Regions from separate parts of the Paenarthrobacter sp. NPDC057355 genome, predicted to be linked through region 1. Evidence: riboswitches for the same ligand, from Rfam matches in the RefSeq annotation. Region 1 holds a riboswitch; each other region holds the start of a gene.
What was found. Region 1 has a riboswitch for S-adenosylmethionine ahead of ACFUOZ_RS14070 (homoserine O-acetyltransferase). Riboswitches for the same ligand answer to the same signal wherever they lie in the genome.
Positions count from the first base shown of each region.

Region 1 (4,574 bases):
GGGTCGCCTTCCCACTTGAGCAGGTAGGGCACCTGGGGGTCGGCGATCAGGCCGAGGATGCCGATCTGCTGCCACACCAGTTCGCGGCCGTCGGGGAACTTGCGGTTGCCGGGGACTGCGGCGCGGCCGAGGCGTTCCTCGAAAGGTGCGAGGTCGTCAACGGCCACACACCAGCCCATCCAACCGCCGCCGGCTGCTGAGCGCGCACGGACTGCTTGGCCAAAGGGTGCTTTGTCGGAAGCGGGGTGGTCAAGGACCTCCACAACTTCCAAGTACTTGTTGTCCGCCAGGGGAATGATCATGTTCCGGGTGCCGAAGCGGGGGTGCACTCCACCCCGGACTGCGTCCACTCCCAGAGCCGCGGAAATTCGTTCGGTAGTGGCCAGAAGGCCATCTCGTTCACAGGCGTAAGAGACGTGATCCATGCGCATGGCTTCATCTTGGCACTTTGTGATCGGTGTCTCAGCTAAGTCTGTCCTTACCAAGATGGGATCTTACCTGGGGACGTCATGGAGTGTCGCAAATGACCCCAAAAATTCAGGCAACGTCACAAAGCTGTCCAAGCGCACGCACACTTCCTAGACTGGCCGCAGTTTGCTTCCCACTGTTAGTCCGCCGATCACATGCGTCACGAAGAGGAGAACTCCATGTCCCAAGGATGGTCTTTCGAAACCCGCCAAATCCACGCAGGCCAAGAGCCGGATGCCGCCACAGGGGCTCGTTCGCTGCCGATCTACCAGACCACGTCCTTCGTGTTCCCGAGTGCCGAGAGCGCCGCCAACCGCTTCGCCCTGGCCGAGCTCGCGCCGATCTACACCCGCATCGGCAACCCCACCCAGGATGCGGTGGAACAGCGGATCGCCAGCCTTGAAGGCGGACTGGGTGCGCTGCTGCTCAGCTCGGGCCAGGCGGCAGAGACCTTTGCCATCCTGAACATCGCCGAGGCCGGTGACCACATCGTGGCCAGTCCCAGCCTCTACGGCGGCACCTACAACCTGTTTGCCCACACGCTGAAGAAGTTCGGGATTTCGGTGACCTTCGTCGAGGACCCGGACAACCTTGCGCAGTGGCGCGACGCCGTGCAGCCGAACACCAAGCTTTTCTTCGGCGAGGTTGTCTCCAACCCGCGCCAGGACGTTCTGGATATCGAAGGCGTAGCCGGGGTGGCCCATGAAGCAGGCGTGCCGCTGATCGTCGACAACACCCTCTCCACCCCGTACCTGATCCGTCCCATCGAGTGGGGCGCGGACATCGTGGTCCACTCGGCCACCAAGTACCTGGGCGGACACGGTTCAGCCATTGCAGGGGTCATTGTCGATTCCGGCAACTTCGACTTCGGCAAGGATCCGGAACGCTTCCCGGGCTTCAATACCCCGGACCCCAGCTACAACGGACTGGTCTACGCCCGCGACCTCGGCAAGGACGGGGCCCTCGGCGCCAACCTTTCGTACATCCTCAAGGCCCGCGTCCAGCTGCTCCGCGACCTCGGATCTGCCGTGGCACCGTTCAACGCCTTCCTCATCGCCCAGGGCCTGGAGACCTTGAGCCTGCGCGTTGAACGGCATGTCTCCAACGCCACCAAAGTGGCCCAGTGGCTGGAAACCCATGACGACGTCGAATCGGTCGCCTACGCCGGTCTGCCGTCCAGCCCTTGGTACGAACGTGGCCAAAAGTACGGTCCCCGGGGCACGGGCGCAATCGTCGCGTTCAACATCAAGGGTGGCGTCGAAGCCGGAAAGCGCTTCGTGGACGGGCTGGGGCTGCACTCCCACGTGGCCAACATCGGCGACGTCCGCTCCCTGGTCATCCACCCGGCGTCGACTACGCACAGCCAGCTGACCCCCGAACAGCAGGTCGTCGCAGGCGTCAATCCGGGCTTGGTCCGCCTGTCCGTCGGCATCGAGCACGTCGACGACATCATCGCCGACCTCGAAGCCGGCTTCCGGGCGGCCAAGGGCGCTTGAGCGGGAAGCTTGCATGACAGGCTGATACCTCGGGGCTGCCGTCCGGATCGACGATTATTCGCCGGGCGGCAGCCCTGGGTGCTGTTTGGTGAATCAAAACGGCACCTAACGTCACACTGATGTCACATTCTTCGCCAGAAGGGTGGAGTTTTTCCTAGACTCTACGTATTAGGTCATGAGTGCCAGCAGATAGCCCCGGCTTGCTGGCCGGCAACCCTCCTTCCGCGGTGGGGTGCCCCGGGTGAGGACCTGGCCTGTCCGCACGCAAGGCGACAGGCAAGCGCGAGGTTAGGTATCAAAGGAATGACCATCACTGCTACAGCCCTTCCCAAATCCGGTGAAGCCGACGGAACAGTCAAGTACGCCGGCGTAGGACCGCTGGCACTTGAAGCCGGCGGCTATCTGCCCGACGTGGTGCTGGCCTACGAAACGTGGGGGCAACTCAACGCGGACCGCTCAAACGCTGTCCTCATCCAGCACGCTTTGACCGGCAGCACCCACGTGGCCCGCGGGGCCACGGATGAGGAAGGGTGGTGGGAGCAGCTCGTAGGGCCTGGTGCCACCATCGACACCAACAGGTACTTCGTCGTTTCGATCAACATCGTGGGTGGCTGCTACGGCAGCACCGGCCCGTCCTCGACAGCACCCGATGGCAAGCCGTGGGGTTCCCGGTTCCCGCTGATCACGCTGCGGGACAGCACCGAGGCCGAAGCCCGGCTCGCGGACGTGCTGGGCATTGACGCCTGGCACGCTGTCCTGGGCGGCTCCATGGGAGGAGCCAGGGCGCTTGAATGGGCCGTCACTTTCCCGGAACGGGTCCACCGTTGTGCGGTCATCTCGGTGGGCGCATACAGCACTGCCGAACAGATTGCCTTCGCCCAAGCCCAAACCCTGGCCATCCGACAGGACCCGCACTTCAACAACGGGGACTACTACGACGGCCAAGCACCGGAGCACGGACTGGCCCTTGCCCGCAGGATTGCGCACATCACCTACCGCTCCGCCCTGGAACTGGACCTGCGCTTCGGCCGGGAGGCCCAGCACCAGGAGACGCCGCTCGCTGCTGCGGTGCTGGGGGAGCGCGGGCGATACCAAGTGGAGAGCTACCTTGACCACCAGGGCACGAAGCTGGTCCGCCGCTTCGATGCCAACAGTTACATCGCCATCACCGAAGCCCTGATGTCCCATGACGTCACGCGCGGCCGGGGCACCCTGCAGGAAGCTCTCTCCCGTGCCACTGCCGACTTCTTCGTGGCTGCAGTGGATACGGACAGGCTGTACTTCCCGGCCCAGTCGAAGGAACTTGCGGCGGCACTTCCGGGCGATGTTCCCGTCCACACCATCGACGCGCCGATCGGCCACGACGGCTTCCTGACCGAGATCGGCCAGCTGTCCGGGCAGCTTAGAGGGGCTTTCTTCTCCTGAGCCTCAACGGCTTCGATGGTGCAGGAGGTCCTGTGTGCGGCTGATCAGCCGTTCATGATCTCCTGGCGCTGCTTCATGTAATCTTCCATGGCGATCTGGCCGTTGGTGAACTTCGCATCCAGTTCGGCCAGTTTCTTGGCTCGATAGCCTTGGGGTTCCGCCGCTGCGGTGGGGAAAGATGGGTTCGACGGCGGTGCGGCCTGCGGTGCCTCCTCCGCGGGGCGGATGACGGCGGGCCCGGGCTGATACCCAGGGTAGTTCTGCACAGGAGAATCAGGAGCGGGATAATTCTGGGCCGGGTAGTTTTGGGGTGGGTAATTCACCCCAGGGTAGCCCTGGGGTGGGTAACCAGGGCCGGGGAGGTTTTGCTGCCGATAGTCCGGACCCGGGAAGTTGCCGTTCTGCAGGCGGCGCGCCTTGGAGCGGTTGTACATGCGGATCCCCATCGGAATCAGCCACGAGCAGACGATGATCCAGAAGATCAGATTGTTCACAGTGCAAGCCTCCTAGGTCCTATCCCAGCTTAGCCCCGTGTGATCACGCCAGCTTTGTCTCCATTCCCAGGAACCGTCCGTAGCGGGCTGCCTCGGCTTCCAATGCGGCTTGCTCTTCCTTGGTAGCGGGCCTGGTCATGCGCACGTCGAGTTCGCAGACGCCGCCCTTGAAGCTGTGGCGCCACCATCCGGCCAGGCTGCCATCCAGAAGGACCACATGCATGGGGCCGTTATCTTCAGGGAAGTACGGTGCAGTGCCGCCCAGGTAATGGCGTGACTGCGAGTACCCCATCACGTACTCGTCGTAGCACTGGATGAGGTCAACGCGTGGGAGCACTGTACCCTCAGCGGGCGGGGCTGGAGCATGCAGGGCCTCAAGGTCATCCGGAACCAAGTAGAATTCCAGGTCATCGAAGAATGCCGGGGCCAAGGCTCCGGGTGATGTTTCCGCAGCGACGGTGAGTCCCAACTTCACGTCCTTCATGGTGAGCCCGGACCAGGCGGAGCAGTCCTTCACTGTGGCAGGCCCCCGACTGCTGAAGTACCGCAGGGCCAATTGCCCCAAGGCTTGCTCCCGCTCCGGGCCGGTGAGTGGCCCGGCAAACACCCCAGTCACGCGTTCTTCGAACAAGGCGTATGTCTGTTTCAGGGCACCGCCCGGCGAACGCACTGGAGCGCCGCTGACCAGGAT
Region 1 covers NZ_JBHVAL010000012.1:82,292-86,865, forward strand. Annotated here, with positions in the region: gene ACFUOZ_RS14060 (VOC family protein) at 1-431, opposite strand, end outside; gene ACFUOZ_RS14065 (bifunctional o-acetylhomoserine/o-acetylserine sulfhydrylase) at 624-1,964, shown strand; SAM riboswitch class IV at 2,136-2,253, shown strand; gene ACFUOZ_RS14070 (homoserine O-acetyltransferase) at 2,268-3,389, shown strand; gene ACFUOZ_RS14075 (hypothetical protein) at 3,434-3,883, opposite strand; gene ACFUOZ_RS14080 (winged helix DNA-binding domain-containing protein) at 3,927-4,574, opposite strand, start outside.

Region 2 (4,574 bases), on a different contig from region 1:
TGCAGCTCCCCTGAACGTTCGGCCGCCCGCACCATACTCAATGCCGTACGGTCCTTGATGGAGCCGCCGGGGTTCTCCGACTCCAGCTTGATGTGGATGGCACTGCCCAGCCCGCGGCTGAGCTCCTCCAACTTCACCAACGGCGTATTTCCCACCTTGTCCAAAACTGAAGCATCGAGTCCGTCAAGAGCCGCGGGCATGGCGTGCGCCCCATGTTTGCGGGTGCCCGTACTCATGCTGTCTCCTCCTCAGTCCCGGGGAACAGCTGGTCCGCGGCTTCCCGCAAGACTGTCCGTGCCCGCTCCACCAGTTCCGCAGCCGACGGCCTGTCCGCCAGCACATCGGCCAGCCGGCCCACCACCAGCCCCGTCCCGTTCCCGAGCGGCTGCGCAGCCTCCGCTTCCAGCAGGAGGTAGGAAGCAGTGAGGGCCTCGATCGCCAAGAGCTTCTCCGCCGCATCAATGGACTTTTCCAGTTGCTGCAGGGCCAGTGGCGCCAAGGTGGAATGGTCCTCGACGTCGGCCGAGAGGGTGGGGGCGCCAAGGGTCGCCGGGGCTGCCAGGAACTTGAGCTCGGCCAAGAGCCCAGCCGCCGAGTACCAGAGCAGCCCGGGCAGTTCCTCCTGGATCAAAGCCGACGCAGATCCGGGCTCGGACGATGCCGCTGCCAGGTGTCGTGCCCGGATGGCCCGTTGCGGTGGATACAGCTTGGCAATGCGTCGTTCGCTGGAAATCCCCACATGCGCCAAGGCCAGCCGCAGCCCTTCAAAGGACAAGGCCAGCTGCATCGGTTGGAAGTTCCCGCCGGACACCATCGCACCGGACTCCACATCAACCAGCGGGTTATCGCCCCGGCCATTCAGTTCCACCTCCAGGGCCGACCGCAGTTGCGACACCAAAGACCGGAACGCACCATGGGTCTGCGGCGCGGCACGGAACGACAACGCGTCCTGCACCGATACCTCCGGCCGGACGTCCTCCAGCCATCCACCGCTCAAAAGCCGGCGGACAGCGGCCGCCGAGTCGCCCTGCCCGTCCACTGCCTTTGCCGCCTGGATGGCCGGCGAAAAGGGACTCAGGTTCCCGCCGCCGTCGTACCTTGCGATGGTCTCCAGCGAGAGTGAAAGCGCGACGTCGGCCAAGCGGGTCAGGTGCCTCAGCCGCACCAAAGCAAGGGTCCCGGCACCAACGGAGAACGCGTTGGCACTCACCAAGGCCAGCGCCTCACCGGCAGCGGGTTGGAGGGGTTGAAGGCCGGCGTCGGCGAGCGCTTTGGCGCCAGGAACCAGCAGGCCGGAGGCGTCGAACGCTTCGCCCTCGCCCAAGGCAACAGCGGCGACGGCGGCCAGTTGGGTCAGGTCGGACGAGCCCACCGAACCTTCGCTGGGGATGGCGGGAAAGACGCCACGGTTGAGCAGTTCAGCATAGAAGGCGGCGGTTTCCGGACGGACGCCTGAGCCGCCCCGGCTGAACCCGATGAGGCGGGCGAGGATCACCGAGCGGGCAGCAGTCCGGTCAAGGTACGGACCCACGCCGCTGTTGTGATACCGGACCACCTGTACTTGATAAGCCAGCAGCGACTTCTCCTCCACGTCGGTGTCCCGACCGGATCCGAGCAAGGTATTCAGCCCGTAAACCCGTTGGCCGGACGCGGCAGTCTTTTCCACGACTCCCCGGGAACGCCGGAGCAAATTCAACGCATCTTGGTTGAGTTCCACGTGAAACGTCGGATCCGCGGCCGCCTCCGCCACAAGCAGAGCGGAAACAGTCCCCGTTCCGATGCTGAAGGTTCCCACTAGAAATCCAGGAGATTCTGCCGGAAACCGCCGTTGCCGTAACTCGTCCTCAACAGGCCGCGGCGCCGCAGTTCAGGCGTGAGTTTGTCCAGGACCCCGTGGACAGTCACGGGATCCACGAAACCGGAGAACAGAAACCCGTCACCGCCAACAGCCGAGCCGGTTTCCTCAAGGTAGTCGGCGATTTCACCGACCGTGCCGATGATCGAGTCACCCGCACCGCCGCTGCGTGCCTGCAGGATCTCGCGCAACGTGGATCCGGGAGGCGCCGCCTTGGCGAAATGCTCCAGCGTGCCTTGGTTGCTGTTGGTACTGAGTTCGGGAAGGGGCTGGTCCAGGTCGAACTGCTTGAAATCGATCACGGAGAGGTAGGAGATGGAGTTGAGCTGGCTGTCGATATCGCGCTGCGTCAGCTCCCGGCGCTGGGCCCGCAACTCCTCCGCCTCCGCGGTGGAACCAACCACGGTGGGCTTCAACACGAAAAGTACCTTCACGTCGTCGGGATTCCGCCCGGCTTTCGCGGCCTCGGCGCGGATGGAATCGCGGTAGGCCTTCATGCCGTCAACGCCACGGGCCAGGGCAATCGCCACGTCCGCGTGGCCGCCGGCGAACGCCTTGCCGCGTGGCGAAGCACCGGCTTGCACCAGGACAGGCTCCTCGGGCAACGGCGCTGTGTTCAGCGGGCCGCGGACCTTGAAGAATTCTCCTTCGTGGTTGATGGGATGCACTTTGCTGTGGTCGGCAAACCTGCCGGCTTCCACATCCTCAAGAACCGCGCCCGGTTCCCAACTCCGCCACAGCCGCCTGACGACGTCGACGAATTCCTCCGCCTTTTCATACCGGAGGTCGTGTTCGATCTGCTGGTCCAGGCCGTAATTCTGCGCAGCGAGATCGCTGCCCGAAGTGACCACGTTCCACCCGAGCTGCCCCTCTGAGAAGTGCTGCAGCGTGGCAAGGAGGCGGGCCGCCGTGAAGGGCGGGTAGAAGGAGGCGCTGACAGTGGGGACGATTCCCAAGTGTTCCGTGGCAGAGAGCAGGTACGGGACCAGCGCCAGGGGATCGTGCTTCGGCGCAAACGAAGCATGGGCCAGCGAAACCTCGGCTGTGCCTCCATAGGTGTCGGGGACGGTCAGGGAGTCCTCGATGATGAACAGGTCCAGGCCGGACTGCTCAAAGGCCCGGACAGCTTCCTGGTACAGGGCGGGTTTCTTCCAGTCATAGCCCAGGCTGTACCCCGGCGTGCCCCATCCCTGGACACCGAATCCGTGCCCCACAAACCAACCAAAATGCAGCATGGGCTTGAGTGTAGAACTGCTCTGTCCGTTCACCGCGACCTGCTTTCACACGAAGTTACAGGGGGTCGTACTGCGTCAATTATGCTCCCGGGACGTCTTAATTGGGCCCGTACTCCAGCACCCTCCGGTTACGCAACATGACGAGGCCCGCCGTGCAGGCCGTCGTCGTGAATGCTACTTTTTTCTTGAGTAATGAGAACCAGCGCGAAGCCCTGACTTGCTGGTCGGCAACCCTCTCTCCGGCGGGGTGCCTCAGGTGACTACTCGGCGTATCGACAACTCGAACTGCAAGCGTGACTGAGGAGCACCAGCAATGCCTGAACCCACCGAAGAAAAACTCGCCTATCGCCTGATCACGGGCCCCGACACCCGTGAATTCTGCGAGCGCATCAGCAATGCCCTGGCTGAGGGCTACGTCCTGCACGGCAATCCCGCAGCCACCTTCAACGGCACAGACGTGATCGTCGCCCAGGCCGTGATCCTGCCTGCCGCCGTCGCCAGTTCCGACGCTGCAGTAGCAAGCGCCGTGGACGAGTTGGAGAACTACGAGGAAATTTTCGAGGGCCACGCATGAGCTACGCCGGTGACCTGACCCCGCAGGACGCGTGGACCAAGCTGGAACAAGGCGCCATCCTGGTGGACGTCCGGACCGAGGGCGAGTGGGCCCACATCGGCATTCCCGACACCAAGGCCACGGAGAACGATCCCCTGTTCATCCAGTGGAACCTCGCCGGGGGCATCCCGAACTCCCGCTTCATCGATGACCTGCAGCAGCAGGCTCCCGAAGGCGACGGCGTGGAACTGGTGTTCCTCTGCCGCTCCGGCCAGCGCTCCATCGCCGCTGCCATCGCCGCCACCCAGGCCGGATTCACCGCCTACAACGTCCTTGAGGGCTTTGAGGGTGAGCCGGACCGTTACGGCGAACGTACTGTAAATGGCTGGAAGAACCGCGGCCTGCCTACCAACCTGGGGAACGACTAAGTGACTTTTAATCCTGACGCCGCCGGCTGGAGCCCTGACACCCAGGCTGTCCGCGGTGGCCTTGACCGTACCAACTTCCAGGAAACGGCCGAGCCTGTCTTCCTGAACTCCGGCTTCGTTTACGAATCCGCCGCAGCCGCCGAACGCGCCTTCACGGGCGAAGACGAACGCTTCGTCTACTCCCGCTACGGCAACCCATCCGTGGCCACCTTCCAGGAGCGGCTCCGCCTGCTCGAGGGAACCGAAGCGTGCTTTGCGACGGCGTCCGGCATGTCCGCAGTGTTCACCGCCCTGGGTGCCTTGCTGGCTGCCGGTGACCGCGTGGTTGCCGCACGCTCGCTCTTCGGCTCGTGCTTCGTGATCCTCAACGAAATCCTGCCGCGCTGGGGCGTGGAGACGGTGTTTGTCGATGGACCGGACCTGGATCAGTGGCGCGAAGCTCTCTCCGAGCCGACCACTGCGGTCTTCTTTGAGTCGCCGTCCAACCCGATGCAGGAAATCGT
Region 2 covers NZ_JBHVAL010000008.1:74,144-78,717, forward strand. Annotated here, with positions in the region: gene ACFUOZ_RS11290 (PLP-dependent cysteine synthase family protein) at 1-236, opposite strand, end outside; gene ACFUOZ_RS11295 (aromatic amino acid ammonia-lyase) at 233-1,795, opposite strand; gene ACFUOZ_RS11300 (NtaA/DmoA family FMN-dependent monooxygenase) at 1,795-3,123, opposite strand; SAM riboswitch class IV at 3,279-3,390, shown strand; gene ACFUOZ_RS11305 (DUF1737 domain-containing protein) at 3,404-3,664, shown strand; gene ACFUOZ_RS11310 (rhodanese-like domain-containing protein) at 3,661-4,071, shown strand; gene ACFUOZ_RS11315 (O-succinylhomoserine sulfhydrylase) at 4,072-4,574, shown strand, end outside.
Region 2: linked by a shared signal. The riboswitch ahead of ACFUOZ_RS11305 (DUF1737 domain-containing protein) and the one ahead of ACFUOZ_RS14070 (homoserine O-acetyltransferase) in region 1 are both predicted to bind S-adenosylmethionine.

Region 3 (4,574 bases), on a different contig from region 1:
TCGCAATCGTGGTGGTGTACCTGCTCGCCATGCTGGCGTTCGGCTGGTGGGGCAAGTCCCGCACCAAGAACAACAGTGACTTCCTGGTGGCCGGCCGCCGCCTGGGCCCCTTCCTTTACACCGGCACCATGGCCGCGGTTGTCCTCGGTGGCGCGTCCACCGTGGGCGGCGTTGGCCTCGGTTACAAGTTCGGCATCTCCGGCATGTGGCTCGTGGTCGCCATCGGCGCAGGCGTGCTGCTCCTTAGCCTCCTGTTCGCAGGCACCATCCAGCGCTTGAAGATCTACACGGTCTCCCAGATGCTGAGCCTTCGCTACGGCAGCAAGGCCACCCAGACGTCCGGCATCGTGATGCTGGCCTACACGCTGATGTTGTGTGCCACGTCCACCGGTGCCTACGCCACCATCTTCGTGGTGCTCTTCGACTGGGAACGCTGGCTGGCAATCGCCGTCGGCGGCGCCATCGTCCTGGTCTACTCCACAATCGGCGGAATGTGGTCCATCACCCTGGCAGACCAGGTGCAGTTCCTCATCAAGACAGTGGGTATCTTCTTCCTGATGCTCCCCTTCGCGTTGAACGCGGCTGGTGGAATGGACGGCATCCGTGCGCGCCTGGAGGACAGCTTCTTCCAGATCGACGGCATTGGCACCCAGACGATCATCACGTACTTCGTCGTCTACACACTGGGCCTGCTGATCGGCCAGGACATCTGGCAGCGCGTCTTCACTGCCAAGACCGCGAAGGTTGCCCGCTGGGGCGGCGCTACGGCCGGCGTCTACTGCATCCTCTACGGCATCGCCGGCGCATTGATCGGCCTGGCAGCCCGCGTTGCCCTTCCCAACATCGATGTCGCCAACCTCGGTAAGGACGTCGTCTACGCCGAGGTCGCTACCCACATCCTGCCCGTCGGCATCGGTGGCCTTGTCATGGCAGCAGCAGTTGCAGCCATGATGTCCACGGCATCCGGCGCCCTGATCGCCGCCGCAACAGTGGCGCGCGCCGACGTCGTGCCTTTCGTTGCCAGCTGGTTCGGCAAGACCATCAACACCGATGACACCGAGAACCCCGAGCACGACGTCAAGGCAAACCGCTACTGGGTCCTGGGCCTCGGTATTCTCGCAGTGCTGATTTCCATGGCCGCGCAGGACGTGGTGGTCGCCTTGACCATCGCCTACGACATCCTGGTAGGCGGCCTCCTGGTTGCCATCCTCGGTGGCCTGGTGTGGAAGCGCGGCACGGGCATCGCAGCTGCCTGGTCCATGGCGGTCGGCTCCGTGCTGACCTTGGCTTTGCTCATCATGTACGCAGTTGGCGTCATCCCCAGCGAAGACGGCGTCTACGCCAACGAGCCCATCTACTGGGGACTCGGCGCCTCGCTGGTGGTTTACGTCGTGGTCTCCCTGCTGACCCCGCCCACGGACGCTGCTGTCCGCGAGGCCTGGGACAAGCGCGTTGCCGGCGCCATCTCCGAGGAACTGCCGCCGGAAGTACACCCGGTAGGCAGCAACAGCTAACCAAGCAATACCCGACGGCGGTGCCGCCCCTTTGTGGGGCAGCGCCGCCGTTTGCGTTCCCGGGGATGACGCGTTGAGGAGTTGCGAGGCCCACTGTGCGTCCTGAAACGACGTCAAAGCGCGCAGAGCGGGCCTCCCAACGCCCGGACTTCCACGTTGGAAGGCCTGCTCTGCACGGCAAACCCCGCCCAAGGAGCGCAGAGCGGGCCTCACAACGGGAGGTGCGGTAGGGTTGTCCCAGCTTCAAGAGATGTGGCGCCAAGCTCCGACTGGCCATACACCAACCCCATGTTCACGGGTGGTTCGGATGAAGAAGCGGCCCGTCCCGGACCTGAGACAACCGAACGGGCAAGAGCACTCTCCACAGGAGCAGCCGCGTGCCGTATCACGAGCCGAGCCACAACGAACCCATCAACAACGGGCCGGCACCAGCCCGAAGCACCCGCGACGAAACCGGCCCCTCAACCGTCAAGGTGATCCCCGCCGTCGACCTTTACCTTGGCACGGTGACCATACTGACCCGGAACCGGCCCCTGTGTTTCCGGTATCCGCAGGCGCGGCACATCGCCGAGGCACTGGCGCGGGCGGTCCGGCCCTCCACGTGGTGCGAGGCTACGGGGACTCTGACAGTCACCGTAGCCGCGGTGGGTCACCGGGAAGGCCGGCCCTGCACCTTCACGCTCAGCCGGGAACCGAGCCGGGAACCCAGTCGGGAACTCGCCTAGATTTCCTCGTCCTCCTCGCGGAACTCCTCGGTCTCATCGATTGGCACCACCCGTTCGTCGTCCTCGGGGGCGTCCACTTCCTCCACCCAGGGCTCGTCCACTTCCTGGTCTTCGGCGTAATCGTAGGCCGGGTCCGACTCGATGGTTGTGCGTTCGGGATAGTTGGAGTGTGATTCGGTGGTGTTCATGCTGCTACCTCCGTCCCGTGGGCTGCCTGCAGGAGCCCGGTGGCAAATTGCGGGTTGATTAAAGACCCGCCCCTGTCCCTCCATCTGAGCACCAGGGCAAGCATGGGTCAAGGCCCGGAAGAGCGTGCACGCAACGCCGGAAATTACGGTGCACCGAACATTCCGGATAAGGAATACCAGCCAAAAATCCGCGTCAATAAGCGGTAGTGTGGGGCGTGCAATGGGGCCGCAACCACCCCACCAAGCGCAGGAGAAAAAGTGCAGATGCACCAGGAATCCCAGAATTCGTCGAGCCCCGCTCCGGACCCCACCCCCGACCCAGCAGCCCACCGCACCAATGATGCGCCCTCGGCTTCCGACATCAGGCGCTGGCGGCAATACCTGGCCGACGAACGGGCCGAAGCCGCTGTTTACCGCGAACTTGCCCAACGCCGCGATGGGGAGGAACGCCAGATCCTGCTGGCCCTGGCCGAAGCCGAAGGCCGCCACGAAGCACACTGGCTCAAGCTCCTGGGAGATCATGCCGGGATGCCCAAAGCAGCGTCGGCCCGCAGCCAATTCCTGGGTTTCCTGGCCCGCAACTTCGGGTCCGTCTTTGTCCTTGCCTTGGCACAGCGCGCCGAGGGCCGCTCCCCGTACGGCACCGAACCAGCGGCGACGCCTGCGATGGTTGCCGACGAGCAGATCCATGAGGAAGTCGTCCGTGGCCTGGCCACCCGGGGCCGCAACAGGCTCTCGGGCACCTTCCGCGCAGCGGTCTTCGGCGCCAACGATGGCCTGGTGAGCAACCTCTCGCTGGTGATGGGCATGGCCGCCACCGGGGTCTCCAGCTCCGTGGTGCTCATGAGCGGCGTGGCCGGACTCCTGGCAGGCGCACTGTCCATGGGCGCCGGCGAATACGTTTCCGTCCGCTCGCAACGCGAACTGCTCAACGCCACGCTCCCCACCCAGGCGACGCTCACCGCAGCCCCGTCGTTGGACATCGACCACAACGAACTGGTCCTGGTCTACCTGGCACGCGGCATGACCCGGGAGGCGGCCGAGCACCGGGCAGCCGAGCGCATGGGACTGTTCAGCTGCGACTGCGATCCCAGCCTTTCGCTCCAACCCGAAAAACCGGTAACCGACGAGCACGAATCCGTGGGCTCGGCCTGGGGGGCAGCGATGTCCAGCTTCTGCTTCTTCGCCTCCGGCGCCATCGTGCCCATCCTTCCGTTCATCTTCGGCATGACGGGCATGGCCGCCCTCCTGGTGGCCGGTGTCCTGGTGGGAGTCGCGCTGTTGGCCACTGGCGCCGTCGTAGGCTTGCTGTCCGGAACATCACCGCTCAGCCGCGGCCTGCGGCAGCTGGCCATCGGGCTCGGAGCTGCAGCTGCCACCTACGGTCTCGGGTTGCTCTTCGGGGCTGCGATCGTCTGAGTTTGGACGGCCCAGCCGCCAGACCGTAATGTTGGTTCGTCCTCCGCGCTGCCCTGCGTGACCAAGGGCATGAGGAATGGAGAACCGTGGACGCGGAGCGGGAAACAGCGCATGTGCCGAAGCACCGGCGCACGGGAACAGCCGGGCGTGTTCTCCGCGGCCTGCTGATGGTGGTAGTCGCTGCGGTGGCAGCGGTCCTGGTCACCGGGTTCCTGAACGGCGACCCCCGCATCACGGCGCTGTTCCCGGGCGTCAGCGTCCCGGGCAGCCCGCAGATCGGGAAGACCCAGCCAACCGCGACACGTGTGCCCGATGCACCACCGCCTGGACTTGAGGAAGCGGATGCCCCGCTGGCCTCGCCGACGGCGCCCGGCACCACCAATGATTCCTACAAGTTCCTGGCGACCAACGACGACGGCACTCCTGTCGGCTACTCCCCCTGCCGCCCGCTGCACTACGTAGTGAACAACGCCACTGCGCCCCAGGGAACCGACGCACTCCTTGCCACGGCCATCGCCAACATCTCTGCTGCCTCGGGCATCCAGTTCGTCAACGACGGAACAACCGACGAACAGCCCGCAGACCGGCGCGAGCCCTACCAACCCAACCGTTACGGCGATCGGTGGGCACCCCTGCTGATTTCCTGGACCACGCCGGCAGTAGCACCGGCTCTTGAAGGCAAGGTCATCGGCACCGGCGGCAGCACCATGTATTCCCTGGACAAGGGC
Region 3 covers NZ_JBHVAL010000004.1:148,038-152,611, reverse strand. Annotated here, with positions in the region: gene ACFUOZ_RS07360 (sodium:solute symporter) at 1-1,514, shown strand, start outside; SAM riboswitch class IV at 1,756-1,875, shown strand; gene ACFUOZ_RS07355 (hypothetical protein) at 1,892-2,239, shown strand; gene ACFUOZ_RS07350 (hypothetical protein) at 2,236-2,427, opposite strand; gene ACFUOZ_RS07345 (VIT1/CCC1 transporter family protein) at 2,692-3,846, shown strand; gene ACFUOZ_RS07340 (matrixin family metalloprotease) at 3,933-4,574, shown strand, end outside.
Region 3: linked by a shared signal. The riboswitch ahead of ACFUOZ_RS07355 (hypothetical protein) and the one ahead of ACFUOZ_RS14070 (homoserine O-acetyltransferase) in region 1 are both predicted to bind S-adenosylmethionine.

Region 4 (4,574 bases), on a different contig from region 1:
GCGGTTGACCGGCATTGCCCACCTGCGCGGCCACGAAACCGACCGACTCGCAGCGCTGGTCACCGAGATCAACCGGCTTGGCGGAGACGCCGAGGAGACTGCCGATGGCTTGGTAATCCGCCCTGCGGCCCTTCATGGCGGGGTGGTGCACAGCTACGCGGACCACCGGATGGCAACCGCCGGCGCCATCCTGGGACTCGCCGTCGAAGGCGTTGAGGTGGAGGACATTGCCACCACGTCCAAAACCATGCCCGAGTTCCCCGAAATGTGGACGCGGATGCTCGAATCCGCCACTGCGGACGGGCACAGCAACTGACCATGGGACGCGACGCACGTTCATGGGATGAATCCGACGTCCGGATCCGGCCGAACAAAAAGGGCACCAGGCCAAGGACAAAGGATCGCCCCAGCCACGACGACGCTGTCATCGGGCGCATCATCACCGTTGACCGCGGACGCTACCGGGCGATCGTGGATGAGGACACTCCCAACGAGCGCGTCGTCATCGCAGCCCGCGCCCGTGAGCTTCGGCGGAACCCCGTAGTGCCAGGCGACTTCGTGGCACTGGTTGGCGACGTCTCCGGGTCACCCGACACCCTGGCACGCCTGGTCCGGGTGGAGGAACGCAGGACGCTGCTTCGGCGCAGCGCGGACGATACAGATCCGATCGAACGCGTAGTGGTAGCCAACGCCGACCAACTGGTGGTGGTGGTTGCAGCGGCCAATCCCGAGCCGCGCACCGGTTTCATCGACCGCGCGTTGGTTGCAGCGTACGACGCCGGCATTGAGCCCTTGCTGCTGATCACAAAGGCCGACGTCAAGGATCCCACGGCGTTGCTGGCGAACTACCTCAGCCTCGATTTCCCCGTGATCATCAGCCGCACCGCCGATTCTGAAGCAAGCGGCATCGATGCCCGTTCCGATGACGGCCTGTCAGCCCGCTTGGACCGGGAAGCAGTGTCCCAACTCCGCTCCTACCTGGGCGGGAAAGTGACGGTCATGCTGGGCCACTCCGGCGTCGGAAAGTCCACGATGGTCAACGCCCTGACCGGAGCTGAACGTGCCACCGGCGGCGTGAACGCAGTCACCGGCCGGGGCCGTCACACGTCCTCTTCAGCCCTGGCCCTCAAGTTGGACGATGCACCGTCCGGCAGTTGGATCATCGACACCCCGGGCATCCGTTCCTTCGGCCTGGCCCACGTGGATCCTGACCGGATACTCCACTCCTTCCCGGATCTTGAGCCTGGCACCGAGACCTGCGACCGCGGCTGCAAGCACGACGCAACCGCCGTGAACTGCGGATTGGATGCTTGGGTCAACGACGGTCATGCCGGACCATCCGGTGTAGCGCGTTTGGCGTCCCTTCGACGCCTTCTGGGCGCGGACCCCCGCCTGGAAGCCAAGGAAGCCAAAGAGCTGGGCACTGTTAACTGACGGTAAGGCCTTAACGTCCCCACCGCCGCCCACGTTTCAGGATAGTTTGGTGGCATGACCCAACCCGCTTCCACCTACAACGACGACCTGCGCCTTGCCCATGTCCTCGCCGATTCCGTCGACGCCCAAACCATGGATCGCTTCAAGGCCCTGGACCTGCAGATCGAAACCAAGCCCGACCTCACACCGGTCACCGATGCAGACAAGGCCGCTGAGGAAGCCATTCGCGGTCAATTGTCGCGCTCGCGTCCCCGTGATGCGGTCCTGGGGGAAGAGTTCGGAAGCAGCGGGCACGGCTCACGACGTTGGATCATCGATCCCATCGACGGCACAAAGAATTTTGTCCGGGGCGTTCCTGTGTGGGCGACGCTGATCGCACTCGTTGATGAAGGTGAACCAGTTGTAGGCGTGGTCAGCGCTCCTGCCCTGGGCAAACGTTGGTGGGCGGCCAAGGACATGGGTGCTTACATGGGCCGGTCCCTGGCATCGGCAACCCGCTTGAAGGTCTCCAACGTCTCCCGCCTTGCCGACGCGTCCATGTCCTACTCCAGCCTGTCCGGCTGGAAAGAGCGGGGCAACCTGGACGAGTTCCTGGGGCTCACCGAGGATCTCTGGCGCACGCGCGCCTACGGCGACTTCTGGTCCTATTGCATGGTGGCCGAGGGCGCGGTGGACATCGCCTGCGAACCTGAGCTGAACCTCTACGACATGGCCGCTCTCGTTCCCATCGTGACCGAAGCCGGTGGACGCTTTACCTCCCTGGAAGGTGAAGACGGCCCCTTCGGCGGCAACGCCCTGGCCACAAACTCCATCCTCCACTCGGAGGTCCTGAAGCGCCTCAACCCTGGTTTGGACGATCTCCTACAGCCTCCTGCCTAAGTCGTGGCACCTTAAGGTTCATCGAATTTTCGACGGCGGTTGCCCCCTTTTTGGGGCAACCGCCGCTTTTTATTCGCAGGAAGGCCCGTTTTCCAACTCACGTAACAAACGGCTTAACAAAAGTCCGCGGCTTTGGACCCTTCCACGGACGTGCCTTAGCCTTTTTTACAGGTCACGAGTGCCAGCGCTAAACCCCGGTTAGCTGGCCGGCAACCCTCCATTCGCGGTGGGGTGCCCCGGGTGACGACCCGGCCGGTCCGGAACGGATGCGGCAAGCGCGGATCCCCCTGAGGGGGTCCCTCTTGAGTGAGGTCCCATGAGCACTGTCACGTTCAACTCAAACATCATTCCTTCCTTCATCGAAGACTCCCCCACTGCTGCCGCGGCCCGTCCGCTCGCTGCCGTTACCGGCGCGGAACTGCAGGCCCCTCTGATTCAGGGCGGCCACGTCCGCTATGCGAACCTCGACTATGGCGCCTCGGCTCCAGCATTGACGATCGTTTCCGCCTACCTCAACGAGGTCCTGCCTTACTACGCCAGCGTCCACCGCGGGGCGGGATTCGCCTCGCAGATCAGCACCTCCGTGTATGAAAATTCGCGGAACATTGTCCGTGAGTTCGTTGGCGGACGTGCCGATGACTCCGTCATCTTCACCCGGAACACCACGGACTCGCTGAACCTGTTGGCCGGCTGCCTTCCCCAGGAGGACGGGCAGTTCGCCGGGGAGGTCCTGTACTTGGACATTGAGCATCACGCGAACCTGTTGCCTTGGCAGGGAGTCCCGCACCGCAGCGTAGTTGCAGAGTCCACCTTGGCCGGCACCGTAGCCAAAATCGAAGCCGAACTGGCCCAGGGCGGCGTCAGCCTGCTTGCGGTAACCGGCGCTTCGAATGTCACCGGTGAGATCCTGCCCATCGCCCAGCTGGCGTCCTTGGCGCACCAGTACGGTGCGAGGATCGTCGTGGATGCCGCCCAACTCGCTCCGCACCGCCGCGTTAATATCGCAGAAGCGGACGTCGACTACATCGTCTTCTCCGGACACAAGCTCTATGCGCCATTCGGTGCAGGAGTTGTCGTGGGCCGCCCGGATTGGCTCGACGCCGGCATCCCGCACCTGGCAGGTGGCGGCGCTGTCCGCGAAGCCCGCCTGGATTCGGTGAGCTGGGCCACGGGCCCGGCCCGGCACGAAGGTGGCTCCCCCAACGTCCTCGGAGCTGCGACACTCGCCCGTGCTACCCAAGTCCTCGCGGCCTTGGACGAGGACGCCTGGCACGCTCACGAAGCCGGCATCCGCAGCTACCTGGTTGAGGGCCTCGAGGCCATCGACGGCGTAACGGTCCACCGGATCTTCAGCGACTCCGAGGACACCATCGGTGTGGTCAACTTCTCCGTTGAAGGATTCGACGCCGGGCTGGTCGCCGCGTATCTGGCCGCCGAGCACGGAGTGGGCCTCCGCGATGGCCGCTTCTGTGCCCACCCGTTGCTCAAGCGCCTGGGGCTGCCCTCTGGTTCCCTGCGGGCAAGCTTCGGCGTCGGCTCCCGGTTGGAGGACGCCACCAGGCTGCTTGCGGGCATCCAGGAACTCAAGCGCAACGGTTTGGGCTGGGACTACGTCGTGGACGAAGGCCGCTGGGTACCTGCCAACGACCACCGCAGCTACCCGGAGTGGGCGCCAAACACCCCGGGAACCGCAGGCGCAGCTCCCTGCACTGTCGACTAAAGAGCGCACCGTCGACCAACGGCGCAGCTGACCAAGCGCAAATCCCGGACTGAGGGTAAATTCGTAGGGTATCTTTTGGCTACCCCGTGAAGGAGTTCTGCGTGTCCCTGCGCACACCGGAAGGCGCTCCCGGCATACCCGGTCCCGCCGGGCCCCGTGGCCCCAAGCTCCATGCCTCGCGTCGGCATGAGCTTGGCCAGAGCTTCCAGGACGGCGGGGAGCACTATGACCGTGTGCGGCCCGGCTATCCGCTGGACTCCGTGGACTGGCTCGTACCCGAGGGGTCAGCAACCGCCGCAGATCTCGGCGCAGGTACGGGGAAGTTCAGTGCCCTTTTGGCCGAACGCGGACTTAGGGTCGTCGCCGTCGATCCTTCCACCGACATGTTGGAGCAACTGCGCAAGTCATATCCCGATATTCACGCATCGGAGGGAACGGCCGAGGCAACAGGGCTGGCGGACTCAGCATTCGACGTCGTCAGCGTTGCCCAGGCCTGGCACTGGTGTGAACCGCTCAAAGCCAGCACGGAAATTGCACGAAT
Region 4 covers NZ_JBHVAL010000002.1:128,021-132,594, forward strand. Annotated here, with positions in the region: gene aroA (3-phosphoshikimate 1-carboxyvinyltransferase) at 1-316, shown strand, start outside; gene ACFUOZ_RS04540 (ribosome small subunit-dependent GTPase A) at 319-1,434, shown strand; gene hisN (histidinol-phosphatase) at 1,489-2,313, shown strand; SAM riboswitch class IV at 2,484-2,597, shown strand; gene ACFUOZ_RS04550 (aminotransferase class V-fold PLP-dependent enzyme) at 2,630-4,033, shown strand; gene ACFUOZ_RS04555 (class I SAM-dependent methyltransferase) at 4,135-4,574, shown strand, end outside.
Region 4: linked by a shared signal. The riboswitch ahead of ACFUOZ_RS04550 (aminotransferase class V-fold PLP-dependent enzyme) and the one ahead of ACFUOZ_RS14070 (homoserine O-acetyltransferase) in region 1 are both predicted to bind S-adenosylmethionine.